Pseudoduganella albidiflava: one gene and its partner. The protein of the gene in region 1 interacts with the protein of each later gene in a pairwise test. Links are inferred from orthologs where the notes say so. Each region holds a gene or a part of one and is shown in the gene's direction. Other genes may lie near its edges.

Region 1 (8,146 bases):
CAAGCCGTTCATCTATGCCGCCTCGCTGGAGCGCGGCCTGTCGCCGGCCACCATCATCAACGATGCGCCGATTTCCTTCGACGCCGGGCAGACCGGCGGCCAGGCATGGGAACCGAAGAACTACGACGGCCGCTACGAAGGCCCGATGACGATGCGGCGCGGCCTGACGAAGTCCAAGAACATGGTGTCGATCCGCATCCTGCACAGGATCGGCGCGAAATATGGCCAGGAATTCACCACGCGCTTCGGTTTCGAAGCGGACAAGAACCCGCCCTACCTGACCCTGGCGCTGGGCGCCGGCGCCGTGACGCCGCTGCAGATGGCCGGCGCCTATGCCGTGTTCGCGAATGGCGGCTACAAGGTGACGCCTTACCTGATCTCGAAAGTCACCGATGCCAACGGCCGCATCCTGTCGCAGGCCGCGCCCGACCGCGCCGGCGTGGAAGGCAACCGCGTGATCGACGAGCGCAACGCGTTCCTGATGGATTCGATGCTGCGCGACGTGGCGCGCTATGGCACCGCCGCCAAGGCCCAGCAGATCCTCAAGCGCCCGGACCTGGCCGGCAAGACCGGCACGACCAACGACTCGATCGACGCCTGGTTCGCCGGCTACCAGTCGAAGCTGGTGGGCATCGCCTGGATCGGCTACGACCAGCCGAAGAACCTGGGCAACCGTGAAACGGGCGGCGGCCTGGCGCTGCCGATCTGGATCGGCTACATGCAGAAGGCGCTGAAGACCATCCCGGTCGAGGAACGGCCGGTGCCGGACGGGATCGTGATGGCCAATGGCGATTACTACTATGCCGAGAACCCGCCGGGCGTCGGCGTCGAAAGCCTGGAAGGCGCCACGCGCGGCACGCCGGAAGAGGAAAAGGCGCGCGACGCCGTCAAGAACGAGCTGTTCTAGAACCGGCAGCCGCGGCCGATGCTGGTGCCGGACATTCGGGCATGACTGCCCGGATGTCCGGCATTGTTTTTTTACGAGTACCGAACATGACCTTCTCCCTGCCAAATCCCGCGCAGCTGCGCACCGATGTCCTGTCGGGCATCACCGTTTCGCTGGCCCTCGTGCCGGAGGCGATCGCCTTCGCGCTGCTGGCGCACGTCAGCCCGCTGACCGGCCTGTATGCCGCGTTCATCGTTTGCCTCGTCACCTCCGCATTGGGGGGCCGGCCGGGCATGATCTGCGGCGCGGCGGGCGCGCTGGCCGTGGTGATGACGAGCCTCGTGGTCTCGCACGGGCCCGAATACCTGTTCGCGGCCGTGGTGCTGATGGGTGTGTTCCAGTTGCTGTTCGCCGCGTTCAGGCTGGGCAAGTTCATCCGCATGGTGCCGCATCCGGTGATGCTGGGTTTCGTCAACGGCCTGGCCATCGTCGTCTTCATCGCCCAGTTCGGCCACTTCAAGGTGGGCGGGCAGTGGCTGCGGGGCGATGCGCTGTGGACGATGCTGGGGCTGGTGGCGCTGACCATGGCGATCATCTACGTGCTGCCGCGGCTGACGAAAGCGCTGCCGGCATCGCTGGCGGCGATCCTGCTTGTCTCCGGCCTCGTGGCCGCGCTGGGCATCGATACGAAAACCGTCGGCGACATGGGCTCGATCGCCGGCGGCCTGCCCACGTTCCACCTGCCGCAGGTGCCGGCGACACTGGACACCTTGTACATCGTGCTGCCGTACTCGCTGATCCTGGCCGCCATCGGCCTGATCGAAACGCTGCTGACGCTGAACCTGATCGATGCCATCACCGATACGCGCGGCAGGCCGAACCGGGAAAGCATGGCGCAGGGGCTGGCGAACGTGATCAGCGGCCTGTTCGCCTCGATGGGCGGCTGCGCGCTGGTCGGCCAGAGCATGATCAACATCAACAACGGCGCCCGGCACCGCATCTCCGGCATCACGGCCGCGCTGTTCCTGCTGGGGTTCATCGTGCTGCTGTCGCGCTGGATCGAGATGATTCCGCTGGCCGCGCTGGTGGGGCTGATGTTCGTGGTCTGCGAAAAGACCTTCGCCTGGGGCAGCCTGCAAACGCTGCGCAAGATTCCCCGGCAGGATGCCGTGATCGTGGTCGGCGTCACGCTGATCACCGTGCTCACGGACCTGGCGGTGGCGGTGCTGGCCGGCGTGGTGTTCGCGGCGCTGGTGTTCGCGTGGCAGCACGCCAAGGAAATCCGCGCCGACATCTCGACCGACGAGCGCGGCTGGAAGGTGTACACGCTGAAGGGCTCGCTGTTCTTCGCCTCGACGGCCAACTTCGCCGCGCTGTTCGACCCGAAGAACGACCCGGCGCACGTGGTGGTCGAATTCCGCGACGCGAAGGTGGTGGACCACTCGGCCGTGGAAGCGATCGACACGCTGGCCACGCGCTACCAGCAGGCCGGCAAGACGCTGCACTTGCGGCACCTGTCGCCGGACTGCCTGGAAATCCTCACGAATGCCAAGGGCATGGTCGAGGTGAACGAGTTCGAGGACCCGCACTATCACATCGCCGATAACCGGCTGGCGTGACCGAAGAAAACCGGTGGCTTGACCGGTGGGTTCGCGAAGCGTGCTTTGCAAAATCGGTGACACAAAAACGGTGACAGGCACCATTTTTCCGGAAACAGCTGTTTCAGATTAATTGGTGACTGTCACCGTTTTTCCGGAAACAGATGTTCCAGATTAATTGGTGACTGTCACCGTTTTTGATGTCGTTCACCCCAAAGGCGTAACCCTGGGGTCAGACCCGGCGGGTCTGACCCCGGCCGTTGCAGTAGGGTGAAAAGATTTTCGGGATGCGGATCGCGAAAGTTCCCAACGTTACGGGTTTTCGCTGACGATCACCGGCGAGCCGCCGGACTGTTCGGTGGCGATCTGCGACAGCGCGTCGAACAGCTCGCCGCCGTCGCGCGTGTCGATCCAGCGGCCATCAACACGGCGGTAGTGGAAGCCGCCGGAGCGCGCGGCCACCCACAGTTCCTGCATCGCGGCCTGGCTGTTGACGATGACCTTGGAACCGTTGTGCAGGAATTCGATTTCCAGCACGTTGCCGTTGCGGCTGCATTCGACATCGAGCCGGTTGTCGTCGTTCAGGCGGTCCAGCGCGGCTTCGATGGCATTCAGCGTGCTGTCGGCCAGGTCCAGGAATTCGGTTTCGGTCATGCTACACTCCAAGGGTTCTGTAATAACGAGATTCTAATCGTGAAGTCCACTCCAGCGCGTATCTTGATTCCCATGCTGATCGCCGTATCGCTTGCCGGTTGCGGCCAGACCGGTGCCCTGTACCTGCCAAAGCCCCCCGTCAAGACCGATTCGCCGACCGGCAAGCCCGGCGTGGCGCCACCTTCCGCTCCCGTTCCTTCGACGCCCCCCGCATCACAACAGTAAATTCTTCCGCAGACTCTCAGTTCATCCATGTCCCACTTCGACTATCAGAACGGCGTGCTGCACGCCGAAGGCGTTTCCCTGCCCGCCATTGCAGAGCAATTCGGTACGCCGACCTATGTGTACTCCAGGGCCCAGCTGCTGGACAACTTCGATGCCTATGCAAATGCCTGCGCCGGCCGCGATGCCCTCATCTGCTATGCGATGAAGGCCAATTCGAACCTGGCGATCCTGGACCTGCTGGCGCGCCGCGGTGCCGGCTTCGACATCGTGTCGGGCGGCGAACTGCTGCGCGTGATCGCCGCCGGCGGCGATCCGAAGAAAGTGATTTTCTCGGGCGTGGGCAAGAGCGAGGCGGAGATGCGCCTGGCGCTCGGCCATGACATCCTGTGCTTCAACGTGGAGTCGATCCCCGAGCTGCACCGCCTGAACGCCGTGGCCGGCGCGCTGGGCAAGAAGGCGCGCATCTCGCTGCGCGTGAATCCGAACGTGGATCCGAAGACGCACCCGTACATCGCCACCGGCCTGAAGGCCAGCAAGTTCGGCGTGGCCTTCGACGATGCGCTGGCCACCTACCGTACCGCCGCGCAATTGCCGAACCTGGAGCCGGTCGGCATCGACTGCCACATCGGCTCGCAGCTGCTGGACGACACGCCGCTGCTGGAAGCGCTGGACCGCCTGATCGAGCTGATCGACGCCCTGGCGGCCGAAGGCATCCACCTGCACCACGTGGACCTCGGCGGCGGCCTGGGCATCGACTACGGCGTGGCCGGCGAAGAGCAGCCCGCGCCGGCTGGCGATTACGTGAACCGCGTATTCCAGCGGGTCGATGCGTGGCGTGCGGAAAAGCACGGCGGCCGCGGCATCAAGGTTATCTTCGAGCCGGGCCGTTCGATCGTCGGCAATACCGGCGTGCTGCTGACGAAGGTGGAATTCATCAAGCACGGCGAAGAGAAGAACTTCTGCATCGTCGACGCGGCGATGAACGACATGGCCCGCCCTGCCCTGTACCAGGCGTGGATGGACATGCAGCCCGTGGTCAAACGTGAAACGGCCGGCGCCGTGTTCGACGTGGTCGGCCCGATCTGCGAATCCGGCGACTGGCTGGCGCGCGACCGCGAACTGCCTGTCGAGGCTGGCGACCTGCTGGTCATGAAGACGGCCGGCGCGTATGGCATGACGATGGCGTCCAACTACAACACCCGCGGCCGCGCCGCCGAGGTGATGGTCGACGGCGGCCAGGTGCACCTGGTGCGCCGGCGCGAGACGCCGGAAGAGCTGTTCGCGCTGGAGTCGGTGATCCGCTGAATATTGCCTGAAATCGGGGTCAGACCCCGATTTCAGGAAACTTCCGAGACCTCAGGCAATGTTGCTCGAAAAATGGGGTCCGTCCCCATTTTTCAGGCAACTTTTCAGGCGCTGGCGCGAGCCGGCGCTTTGCTTTTCTGGCGCGCCCACCACACCCGCATCAACAGCAGCGCGCCGACGATGCAGGCGAACAGCAGCGGCTGCGCCAGGTCGTTCTTGGCGGACTTCATCCACCAGTAATGCAGCACGCCGAGCGGCACGATCGCGTAGACCAGCCGGTGCAGCCACAGCCAGTTCTTGCCGCCCAGCCGTTTCACCATCGCGTTGGTGCTGGTGGCCGCCAGCGGGATCAGCAGCACGAAGGCGATGAAGCCGACCAGGATGAACGGCCGCTTGGCGACGTCCTTCAGCATGGCCGCCACGTCGAAGAAATGGTCGAACCACAGGAAGGTGATGAAGTGCAGCAGGCCGTAGAAAAACGCGTACAGGCCCAGCATGCGCCGCAGCTTCAGCACCCAGTTCCACTTCGACAGGCGCCGCAGCGGCGTGACGGCCAGCGCGATGCACAGGAAGTACAGTGTCCAGTCGCCCGTCGAGTGCGTGATGTATTGCAGCGGTTCGACCAGCGCGTCGGTGAAGACGAGGTAGACCAGGCGGGCGAGCGGCACCAGCGCCAGCACGTGCACCAGCGCCTTGATGCCCGTGAGCTGCCGCGCGGTGGGCTGCATCAGAACCATTTCTTGAGATCCATGCCCGAATACAGCGAGCCCACGTCGTTGTAGCCGTTGAAGAGCAGCGTCTTGCGCTTGCGCGACAGGAACGAATCCTCGCCGATGCGCCGCTCGGAAGCCTGCGACCAGCGCGGGTGATCCACGTCGGGATTCACGTTCGAATAAAAACCGTATTCGGACGGTGCCGACTTGTTCCATGCGGTGCGCGGCATGTCGCGTGTAAACCGGATCTTGACGATCGACTTGGCCGACTTGAAGCCATATTTCCACGGCACCACGAGGCGCACCGGGGCGCCGTTCTGGTTCGGCAGCACTTCGCCGTACATGCCCAGCGTGAGCAGGGTCAGCGGGTGGTTCGCCTCGTCGATGCGCAAGCCTTCCACGTAGGGCCAGTCCAGCACGCGGCTGCGCACGCCGGGCATCTGCTGCCGGTCCGCCAGCGTGATGAATTCCACGTATTTCGCGTTGCCGGTCGGTTCCACGCGCTTGATGATTTCCGAGAACGAGTAGCCCACCCACGGGATCACCATCGACCAGCCTTCCACGCAGCGCAGGCGGTACACGCGTTCTTCCAGTGGCGCCAGCTTCAGCAGCGAGTCGATGTCGAGCGTCATCGGCTTCTTCACTTCGCCTTCGATCGCCACCGTCCACGGCCGTGTGCGCAGGGTGCCCGCATTCTCGGCCGGGTCGCTCTTGTCGGTGCCGAACTCGTAGAAATTGTTGTAGGTGGTCGCGTCCTTGCGGGGGGTCTGCTTGTCCAGCGCGGAGTACGAGGGATTCAGCCTGGCCGGCAGTTTCTGGCCGGTGCCCTGGGCGAACGCTTCGCGCGTCAGCATCTCGAGCAGTGCGCCGCTGGCGATCGTGCCCGCGGCGATCTGCCGGATGAAATCGCGCCGCGCTTCGAACACATGGCGCGGCGTGATTTCGGAGGAGAACGGCAGGTCGATGCCGTTGGAGGAACGCTTGATCAACATGATGGCTCCGGGCGGGAAAAATTATATGAACCTTACACCAATCCCGGTAACCATTCGTTTAGGACAGCATTAAGCGCTCCCGGTCCCGCTTACAGCTCGCCATAGGAATGCAGGCCCGACAGGAACATGTTGACACCCATGAAGGCGAACGTGGTGACCACCAGGCCGACCAGCGCCCACCATGCGCCCACGCGGCCGCGCAGGCCGGACATCAGCCGCATGTGCAGCCATGCCGCATAGTTCAGCCACACGATCAGTGCCCAGGTTTCCTTCGGGTCCCACGACCAGTAGCCGCCCCACGCTTCGGCCGCCCACAGCGCGCCCAGGATCGTGGCGATCGTGAAGAAGGCGAAGCCGGCCGAGATCGACTTGTACATGATGTCTTCCAGCACTTCGGCATCGGGGATGCGTTCCGCCAGCCGGTTGCGCAGCAGGTTCGTCACGGCGAACAGCACCACGAGGCCGAGGATGAATTTGCTGGTGCCCAGCGTGGAATTGCGGATCGCCTCGCTCGCATCGGTCACGAAGGCAACCAGGTTCATGATGGCGATGAACCCCAGCGGCACGGCCACCAGCCAGATCCACATGGTGCGCGGCCGTTCATACTTCAGCAGGAACGCCCAGCCCAGCATGGCGGCCAGCGCGAACGTACCGTAGCCGATGAAGTTGGCCGGCACGTGGATCTTCATCCACCAGCTCTGCAGCGCCGGTACCAGGGGCTGGATCTCGTGCGCATCGCGCGTGACGGTGTACCACAGCAGGAAGCCAACCGCCGCCGAGACGATCAGCATCACGAACGGGCCCAGCTGGCGGGTCGCGTAGCGGCCTTCGTAGTACAGGTGGAACATCGCCGTGATCAGGCAGAACAGGATGAAGACCTCATACAGGTTCGAGATGGGAATGTGGCCGACGTCGGGCCCGATCAGGTAGGACTCGTACCATCGCACCATCATCGCGGTCCAGCCCAGCAACAGGCCACCCCAGCACAGCCGCGCGCCGATCGCGCCGCCGGCGGAGGAACGGGCCACCAGCCCGATCCAGTAGAACAGCGTGGACAGGAAGAAGAACACGCTCATCCACAGGATCGCGGACTGGCTCGACAGCATGTAGCGCAGCCAGAAACGCTTCTCGCCCGCCGCCAGCTCGCCGCCGTACATGGCGATCGCGCCCAGCGCCAGCACCGCCATCGCCAGCATCAGCCCGCGCATCGGCTTCCAGTGCCAGCCCAGTGCCGCGAAGGTGGGCACGGACAGCAGCAGGATGGCCTTTTCGTACCCGTCCATGTACGCGCCGTAGCGGTTCAGGCCGAACAGCGCGCCGGCCAGCAGCGCCAGGCCGAACAGCCAGTCGAAAGCCGACAGCCGGCGGAAGTAGCCGGGGGTGGCCGCGTAGGGTTGGTTTTGGGTAATTTCCATCATGGTCTCCAGCTTCTCGTATCGTGCCTTGCCTGCCGCCTGCCGTCCGCCTGCCGTCCGCCTGCTTTTTGGCCCGCTCCGCCAGCTTACGCCTTCAGCGGCAGCTTTTCCTTCAGTTCGTCGAATTCGCGGTCGAAATCGAGCGTGCGGCGCTGCGTGCTCATCGCCATCAGCGCGTGCGCCCCGTCCTCCTGGCCGCGGACCCACACCCACAGGCGCCGCTCGCGAACGTAGAACATCGCGAACACGCCCAGCACGAGGAACAGGCAGCCCAGGTACACCACCGACTTGCCGGGCGAACGCGTCACCTGGAACACGGAAGCCTTCACCTGCTCGAACTCGTCCAGCTGCAGGTAGA
Region 2 (8,000 bases), 3.1 Mb from region 1 along the record:
GAATTGCCGCTTGCTTCCCGCTTGCTTCCCGCCTGATTCCCCTTCCGTCCCGCCAAACATCAGATACAACACATCAATACCGGAACGGCCACACCGCCCCGCCTACAAATCGATCACCTGGATGCGCCGGCCCCGCCGCCGCCAGTTGCCGGACAGCGGCGCGGCGGCACGCTGCCGCAGCAGCCCCGGCGCATTGCGGCGCGCGGCCTGCATCAGGCCCTGCTGCGTGGCCTGCCCGGCTGGCTGGCCCACCCGCGCCAGCGCCTGCCGCGTGGCATCCACGGCCAGCCGCACGAACTGCCGGGCCACCTCGAATTCCTTGTCCTCGGGCGACAGGCCTTCCAGCTCCAGCCCGAACACGCCGGCAGCCTTGCGTTTCAGGTCGGCCGGGGCGCGCGTGGCGTCCAGCGGAAAGACCATTCGGGCGGCGCGATGCAGCACACGCAGGACCGGTTCGCGCAAGGCACGCTGCCGCGTATCCGTGGCCGGCCCGACGAGATCGGCCAGCACCGGCGCCAGCTCATCGGCCGTGCGCGCCTCCAGCAAACGCGCGGCGAAATCCAGTTCGCCGAATTCGCCGCCGCCAATGCGGTCGGGCCATGGCGCCTGCGCTTCCCCGTCGGACGGCAACTCCAGTTCGGGCTTGAAGTCGAGCAGGCGGCGGTCGGCCGGTCCCTGCCAGGCAATCCGTGAGACGGCAAGTCGGTGGTCCATGGCGGGCTCCCCGTGGAGTGCGGCCCGATGCCGCACGTACCACGGGTAAGTGCAAGCGCCATGCCAGGCGTTTCCGGGGAGGCGATGCCGCAGTAGGGCGAAAATGGCTTCGCCCCGCGGCGGGCGCGGGGCGAAATCGGCGAAACGGGGTTCGCCGGGAGGGTGTCAGGCAGGCTGGGGCATCAGGCGACGACGGCGACCGTCAGCGTGGCCACGTAGCCATCGGTGGCGTTGCCCGTTACCGTGGCAAGCTGCAGCGTGTAGCCGTCGCTGAAGATATTGTCGGTGGCGAAGCTGATCTGCGCCAGGTTGCGCACGCTGGCGCTGTAGCCGGCGGTGGCATAGACCTGGTTGCAGATGTCGGTCGGGAAGGCGAACTGCGACGTCTTGATGCGGTTCGACGCGCTGGACGCCCGCGCCAGCGTGGGGTACACCTCGAAGTGCACGTGCGGCATGCGCCCCGCATAGCAGCCGGGGAAGATCGTGGTGAAGGTGATGTCGCCGTCGGCATCCGCTTCCTGTACCCCGCGCAGGTAGTTCTGGTTCGTCACTCCGCTGGAATACAGCGAGTAGTTGCCGTCGCGGTCGCAATGCCACAGGTAGACGGCGAACGCGTCGGCTGCGGCGCAGCTGTTGTTGGCGTTCACGATGTGCAGCTTGATGGTCAGCGGCACGCCGGCCGCCGTACCGCTCATGCCGCCGAAGCTGGCGCGGATGTCGCTGCGCACTACGCCACTCTGCGTCAGTACGTTGACCACGCCGCTGCCGTTGCTGTTGGTGCCGTCGGCCGGGTACGGGCCACCGGTTTCCTCGGGAATGACCGTGCAGCTGCCGCTGGTGGTCGTGCTGCCCGAACCGGTGGTCGTCGTACCCGTGGTCGTCGTGCCGGTGGCGATCGTGCCGCTCGTGCCGGTGTCGGTAGTGCTGGCTGCCGTGTCCGAAGAACCGCCGCATCCGAGGATGGGCAGCGATGCGGCGCCGGCCAGCAGCCAGCGCAGCGACTGGCGCCGGCCGGCCGTGGTGTGCAGCATCGTTTGCAGGTCTTCTTCCAGGCTGTGGCCGTGATGTGCCATGGCTTGCTCCTTGTCGTTATCGGGTGTTATTGCTCGGCTGGCCGCGGTCCACGCCCGTCGCGGCGCTGTGCCAGCGTCTTGCGCTGTTCGGCGCTCAGCACGGCCAGCACCTTCTGTTCGGTGCGCAGGTGCGACAGCGTGATGTTGGCGTCCGCCTGCGCCGCGGCCTGGGCCAGCTTCACGGCGGCGGCATCGTCGTATCGGACGGCACCGTGCAGGCCGGACAGCGCGCGGTCGACCTTGTCGCGCGCTCTGGCCTGTTCGCGCAGGTACGGCACCTGGCCATGGACGATGGCGAAGATCTTGTCCTGTTGCGCCTCGCTCAGGGCGATGCCGCGCAGGTAGGGCGGCACGCCGTCGAAGCCCCGGCCGGCATCCGGGCCATCGCCTGGGCCGCCGCCACGCGGCCCGTCTTCGCCATGCATGGCCGGGCCGGGACCGCGTTGCTCGTCCGCGCGCGGGCCGTCGCGTGGACCATCGTGCCGGCTGTCCTCCGGGCGTTCGTCGCCGCTGCCCTGGGCCAGCGCCGCCAGCGGCAGGGCCAGCACGGCGGCAAGCAGGAATCGTTGCAGGTTTGGTGTTGTGTTATTCATCAGCGCTCCTTCGGTGACAGGGAAGCCGCCATTCTGCGAGGGCGCCATGTAAAGCGCGGTAAGGCAGGGGTAAAACCGCGTAAAGAGCCCTGGAGAACGCGGCTGTAAAAGCGGGTAAAAGCCGCCGCGGCGCCGCCGGTTGCGCAGCTTGGACTGCTATCATGGCCGTTTTGCAGCCTGATGAAGAAGCGATGAGCAAGGTCCTGTTGATCGACGACGATGTCGAACTGGTAAGCATGTTCCAGGAATACCTGGAACAGGAAGGATTCGACGTGACGACCGCCCACGATGGCGAAGCCGGCACGGCGGCGGCCCTGACGGGGCAGCACGCGATCGCCATCCTCGATGTGATGATGCCCCGGATGAACGGCCTGGAAACGCTGCGGCGCATCCGCGCGGCCAGCCGCATGCCGATCCTGATGCTGACCGCGCGCGGCGACGATACCGACCGCATCGTGGGCCTGGAACTGGGCGCGGACGATTACGTGACCAAGCCATGCACGCCGCGCGAGCTGACGGCGCGCATCCGCGCGATCCTGCGCCGCACGGCCGGTACCCCGATGGACCAGCTGGCATCGGCCCCGCTGGTGGTCGGCCAGCTGACCATGTGGCCGGAACAGCGCCGCGCCGCCTGGGCAGGCACCACGGTGGAACTGACCAGCACCGAATTCAACCTGCTCGAAGTGCTGGCCCGCCATGCCGGCAAGCCGGTCAGCAAGAACATCCTGTCCGAGCAGGGCCTGGGGCGGCCGATGGCGCGCTTCGACCGCAATATCGACGTGCACCTGTCCAGCCTGCGCCACAAGCTGGGCACGCTGGCCGACGGCCGCTCCTGCCTGCAGACCGTCTACCGGATGGGTTACCAGCTGATCAAGGATTGACGTGGGCCGGCTGTTCTGGAAATTCTTCCTGTCGATCCTGCTCGCACAGGTGGCTGCCACGGTGGGCATCGGCGGCGCCCTCTGGCTGAAGAACCGCGCCGCGCAACAGGAACGGCGGCCCGCCATCGACACCAGCCCGCCCGCCGCGATGGCGATCGAATCGGCCGCCGCCACGCTGGAATTCGGCGGGCCGCAGGCGCTCGGCCGCCTGCTGGAGAACATGGACCGCCACCGCGTGTTCGCCGTGGACGACCTGGGCAAGGAACTGCTGGGGCGCATCGTCAACCCGGTGCAGGTGGCAGCGGCGCGGGCGGTGCTCGACAATGGCGATACCCGCGTAGTGCGCCGGATCACGCTGCCCAACGGCCGGCGCTACCTGCTGTTCCTGCCCGCGCAGGACCGGATGACGCCCCTGTACAGCGGCGATGCGCGGCCCCTGCTGGCCGGCGCGGGCATGCCGATGCCGGAAGTCGGCCCGCGCCCCCCGGGCCTGCGGCCGGGCTTCCCCCAGGGAGCGGCACGCCCGTATCCGGACCCGGCATCGGGCACGCCGGGCCCGATGCCGGGTCCGGACGGTCCGCGCGGCCGCTTCCAGCCGCTGACGCCCTTCATTCCGCTGGCCGCCGCCCTGGTGGCCAGCCTGCTGTTCGCCGCGCTGCTGGCCTGGTATTTTTCCCGTCCCATCCGCGCCTTGCGCCAGGCCTTCGAAGCCGCCTCGCAGGGTGACCTGGCGCCCCGCTTCGCCGGCGCGGGCCGGCGCGGCGACGAACTGGCGGACCTGGGCCGCGATTTCGACCGCATGACGGCGCGGCTGCGCAACCTGATGGATGGCCAGCGCCGCCTGCTGCACGACGTGTCGCACGAGCTGCGCTCGCCGCTGGCACGGCTGCAGGCGGCGATCGGGCTGGCGCACCAGAACCCGGCGCGGATGGCGGCGTCGTTCGGGCGCATCGAACGGGAGAGCGTGCGCATGGACAAGCTGGTCGATGAACTGCTTACGTTGTCGCGGCTGGAGGCGGGCGCGCTGTCCGGCACGCGCGAGGAAATCGACGTGGCCGAACTGCTGCACGGAATCGTCGGCGACGCCCAATTCGAGGCCACGGCCCAGGGCCGCACGGTGGCCGCGCAGGGCATGGCCGACGTGGTGCTGCTCGGCCAGCCGGACCTGCTGGCGCGCGCCATCGAGAACGTGGTGCGCAACGCGATCAAGCACAGCCCGGCGGGGGAAAACATCGTTGTCGAGGGCACCGTGGAGGGCGGCACGCTGCGCATCCGCGTGCTGGACCGCGGGCCCGGCGTGGCCCCGCAGGACCTGCGGACCATCTTCGAGCCCTTCTTCCGCAGCAGCGGCACCGAGAAGGACGTGGAGGGCCATGGCCTGGGCCTGGCCATCGCACGGCAGGTGGTGCAGCAGCACGGCGGCACGATCGGCGCCGCGAACCGGGATGGCGGCGGCCTGTGCGTGGAGATCGCGCTGCCGCTGGATTGAGCGCCGGCGCCCTGCCGCAAGCGGCAGGCTTCCGCAAAAGTTGCAAAAGTGGCAAAATGCCGATCATCGCCGTCGAACCCCACCGCGAGTCGCCGCATGTCCTTCTTTCCTCTGCCCGCTGTTTCTTCCCCCACGGCGCCCGCGCCAGCTGCCCGGCTGAAGACCGTTGCCGCCGCGCTGTCGTGCTGCCTGCTCGGTGCCTGCGGCCTCGTCAAGGTCAATGGCGATGCCCGGACCTTTTATTCCTCGACCGTGCTGGTCGGCCGTGTCGCCAGTGCCGCCCCGCCCGGCACGCCGCTGGTGGTGGCGGCCTTCACCCGCCAGGACGGTGCGCTGGTGCCGGTCCACCACACGGTGCTGCACGAGCCGGGCGGCTATGAGCTGCTGGTGCCGCGCGGCGAACACGTGGTCGCCGCGTTCGCCGATGCCAACGGCAACCTGCGGCTCGACGCGGGCGAACAGGCCGGCCAGTTCCGCCCCGGGCCGGTCGTCGCGAACGGTACCGGCACCGTCATCGAGCTCAATTTCACGGTGGCCGGCCAGGCCACCGATATCCCGGTCGGCACGGCCGTCAGCGAGACGCCGCCGGCCACGCTGCACAGCACGCAGGCCGGTGCCATCGCCGACCTCGACGCGCCGGTGTTTTCACCGGAGTTCGCCCGCATCGGCTACTGGACGCCCACGGAATTCTTCCGCAACGCCGGCGGCAACGTGTACTTCCTCGAGAAATACGACCCGGCCAGGATCCCCGTGCTGTTCATCCACGGCGTGGGCGGCTCGCCGCAGGACTGGCGCTACTTCTTCGACAAGCTGGACCGCAAGCGCTACCAGCCCTGGTTCTTCTACTATCCGTCCGGCGCCGCGCTCGATTCCGTCTCCTACCTGCTGTACTGGAAGCTGATCAATCTCCAGCGCCAGTACCACTTCGAGCGCATCGTCCTCACCGCGCACAGCATGGGCGGACTCGTGGCGCGCAATTTCCTGTCGAACCACGGCTCGCAGCTGCCGGTGGAGAAAACCTTCGTGTCGCTGTCGACGCCGTGGGGCGGCGATGCCATGGCCGACCAGGGCGTGGCGCACTCCCCGGCCGTGGTCCCGTCATGGAACGACATGCAGGCCGGCGGGCGCTTCATCCAGTCGCTGTACCGGCGCGCGCTGCCGGGCGATACGGCTTACTACCTGTTCTTCGGCCACGCCGGCCGCTACAGCCTGCTGCATTCGGCCAATACCGACGGCGCGGTCACGCTGGCCAGCGAACTGCGCCCGCAAGCCCAGGCCGAGGCGCGCATGATCTACGGCTTCGACGAGGACCACACGAGCATCCTGCGCTCGCCGCAGGTGTTCGCCCGCTACGCGGCGGTGCTCGACGCGGCCATGGCCAGGCCCGGCACCGCCCCGGCCGCGCCGGGCGGCCACCTGCGCGTGGCGCTGCGCCATCGCGGCGCCGGCGCGCTGGCCCCGGCCGAACCCCTGCTGGTGCTGACGCCCGCCGATGCCGCGCAGGGGCGCATCGTCGTGCCCCTGCTGGCCGGCGACCGGGGCCGCCGCCTGGGGCCGTTCGCTCCCGGTGTCTACGACGTGGCCGTCGTATCGCCCGGCTTCAGCGCGCAGCCGGCCCGGCGCAAGGTCGCGATCGCCGCCGGCCAGGTACCGGAACTGGACATCGAGCTCCAGCCCGTGGGCACGCTGTTCGGTTATATCGGCGCGGACGTCGCACCGGGAGGAAATCCCGCGGGGAGCTTCCGCGAGCCGCATCCGGGCATCGACATCGAGGCCATCACGCTGTCCGGCGCGGGCATCGAACGCACCCTCGTGCCCGACCGCGGCCGCACGGAACTGGGCATCGACAGCTACCTGGCCGGCAAGGACGACGCGGCTAGGGCCATGTTCTCCTTCGTCGGCCTGCCCGATGGCGACTACGCGCTGACGATCACCGCGCCGGGCTACCACCCCTACCGCGCCACGCATACCGTCGTCGCCGGGCAGTCCGGCAAGGTGGAGCCCATCGTGCTGGCACGGCGTTAGGCGGACTGTCCGGGCGGTGCCGCGGGAACACTGCGATCGTGGCGCGCGGCTCGTGGTTCCCCGCAAACGACAAGGCCTCCCGGCTGGCAGCGGGGAGGCCTTGCGGAGGTGCCGATGGCGCGCCGGCTACATCAGGCCTTCGGCAGCGTCACGCCGTGCTGGCCCTGGTACTTGCCGTTGCGGTCCTTGTACGAGGTCTCGCATTCCTCGTCGCTCTGGAAGAACAGCACCTGGGCGCAGCCTTCGCCGGCGTAGATCTTGGCGGGCAGCGGCGTGGTGTTGGAGAACTCCAGCGTCACGTAGCCTTCCCATTCCGGCTCGAACGGCGTGACGTTGACGATGATGCCGCAGCGCGCATAGGTCGACTTGCCGAGGCAGACGGTCAGCACATCGCGGGGGATGCGGAAGTATTCGATGGTGCGGGCCAGCGCGAACGAATTCGGCGGGATGATGCAGACATCGCTCTTCACGTCGACGAAGGAATTCGAATCGAAGTTCTTCGGGTCGACGATCGTGCTGTTGATGTTCGTGAAGATCTTGAACTCGTCGGCGCAGCGGATATCGTAGCCGTACGACGACGTGCCGAACGAGATCACCTTGCGGCCGTCCACGGCCCGGACCTGGCCGGGCTCGAAGGGTTCGATCATTCCGGTCGATTCCGCCATCCGGCGGATCCATTTGTCGCTTTTAATCGTCATCGCAAAGGCTTCAATTCTGTGGGTGGGTGATGCGGCCGCGCCGCGTGGGGGCGATTTTACGCGATCCCGCTTCCGGCCTGAAGGGTTTTACAACATTTCAGCCATGGCGCGCATCGGCGCACAGCGGCAATCCGGCACCCAGCAGGTCGCACGCCATGTCGCGGATCGCCTGGGCCGTCAGCACGGGAAACTCCATCGGGAACAGGTGCCCGCCCGGCATCATCTGGAAATGGCGGCCCACCAGCGCCTTCGTGGCGGCCAGGCCGGCCTGCCGGTTTTCCACCGAAATGCGCCCGGCCAGGTACCCCACCGGCACGGGAAATTCGCCGGCCACCAGCCGCCCCACGTGGTGCGGCAGGGTGCGGTAGACCGCCGTTTCCACCTCGCGCGAGAAACGCAGCTGCACGCCGTCGGGATGCGGCGCCAGCCCGGCGGCCAGGTAATCCTGCAGGACACCGGGTGCCCATGCCGCGAACAGTTCCTTGCTGGCGAAGTGGCGCAGCGCATCGGCCTCGCTGGGCCACACG

What was found.
Region 2: the proteins of lysA (region 1) and EYF70_RS13970 interact in binary tests that used the Escherichia coli proteins (3 or more experiments, as listed by UniProt). The link is inferred for Pseudoduganella albidiflava from one-to-one orthologs.

Annotation. Positions count from the first base shown.
Region 1 is NZ_CP036401.1:6,428,765-6,436,910, forward strand. The notes cover bases 2,540-5,529. They hold lysA (diaminopimelate decarboxylase), read left to right. Parts: upstream 2,540-3,390; coding sequence 3,391-4,668; downstream 4,669-5,529. Other genes in these bases: cyaY (iron donor protein CyaY), read right to left, coding at 2,797-3,138; lptM (LPS translocon maturation chaperone LptM), read left to right, coding at 3,178-3,363; msrQ (protein-methionine-sulfoxide reductase heme-binding subunit MsrQ), read right to left, coding at 4,773-5,405; msrP (protein-methionine-sulfoxide reductase catalytic subunit MsrP), read right to left, coding at 5,396-5,529. Outside these bases: EYF70_RS26595 (penicillin-binding protein 1A), read left to right, coding at 1-907; EYF70_RS26600 (SulP family inorganic anion transporter), read left to right, coding at 994-2,505; more of msrP, read right to left, coding at 5,530-6,373; c-type cytochrome biogenesis protein CcsB, read right to left, coding at 6,463-7,788; EYF70_RS26635 (cytochrome c biogenesis protein ResB), read right to left, coding at 7,875-8,146. UniProt on the Escherichia coli protein: Specifically catalyzes the decarboxylation of meso-diaminopimelate (meso-DAP) to L-lysine. Is not active against the DD- or LL-isomers of diaminopimelate.
Region 2 is NZ_CP036401.1:3,365,639-3,373,638, forward strand. The notes cover bases 1,573-4,416. They hold EYF70_RS13970 (response regulator transcription factor), read left to right. Parts: upstream 1,573-2,571; coding sequence 2,572-3,261; downstream 3,262-4,416. Other genes in these bases: EYF70_RS13960 (intradiol ring-cleavage dioxygenase), read right to left, coding at 1,573-1,787; EYF70_RS13965 (Spy/CpxP family protein refolding chaperone), read right to left, coding at 1,814-2,380; EYF70_RS13975 (sensor histidine kinase), read left to right, coding at 3,263-4,416. Outside these bases: EYF70_RS13955 (hypothetical protein), read right to left, coding at 103-714; more of EYF70_RS13960, read right to left, coding at 897-1,572; more of EYF70_RS13975, read left to right, coding at 4,417-4,750; EYF70_RS13980 (PGAP1-like alpha/beta domain-containing protein), read left to right, coding at 4,847-6,775; dcd (dCTP deaminase), read right to left, coding at 6,907-7,473; EYF70_RS13990 (alpha/beta hydrolase), read right to left, coding at 7,571-8,000. UniProt on the Escherichia coli protein: Response regulator member of the two-component regulatory system CpxA/CpxR which responds to envelope stress response by activating expression of downstream genes including cpxP, degP, dsbA and ppiA.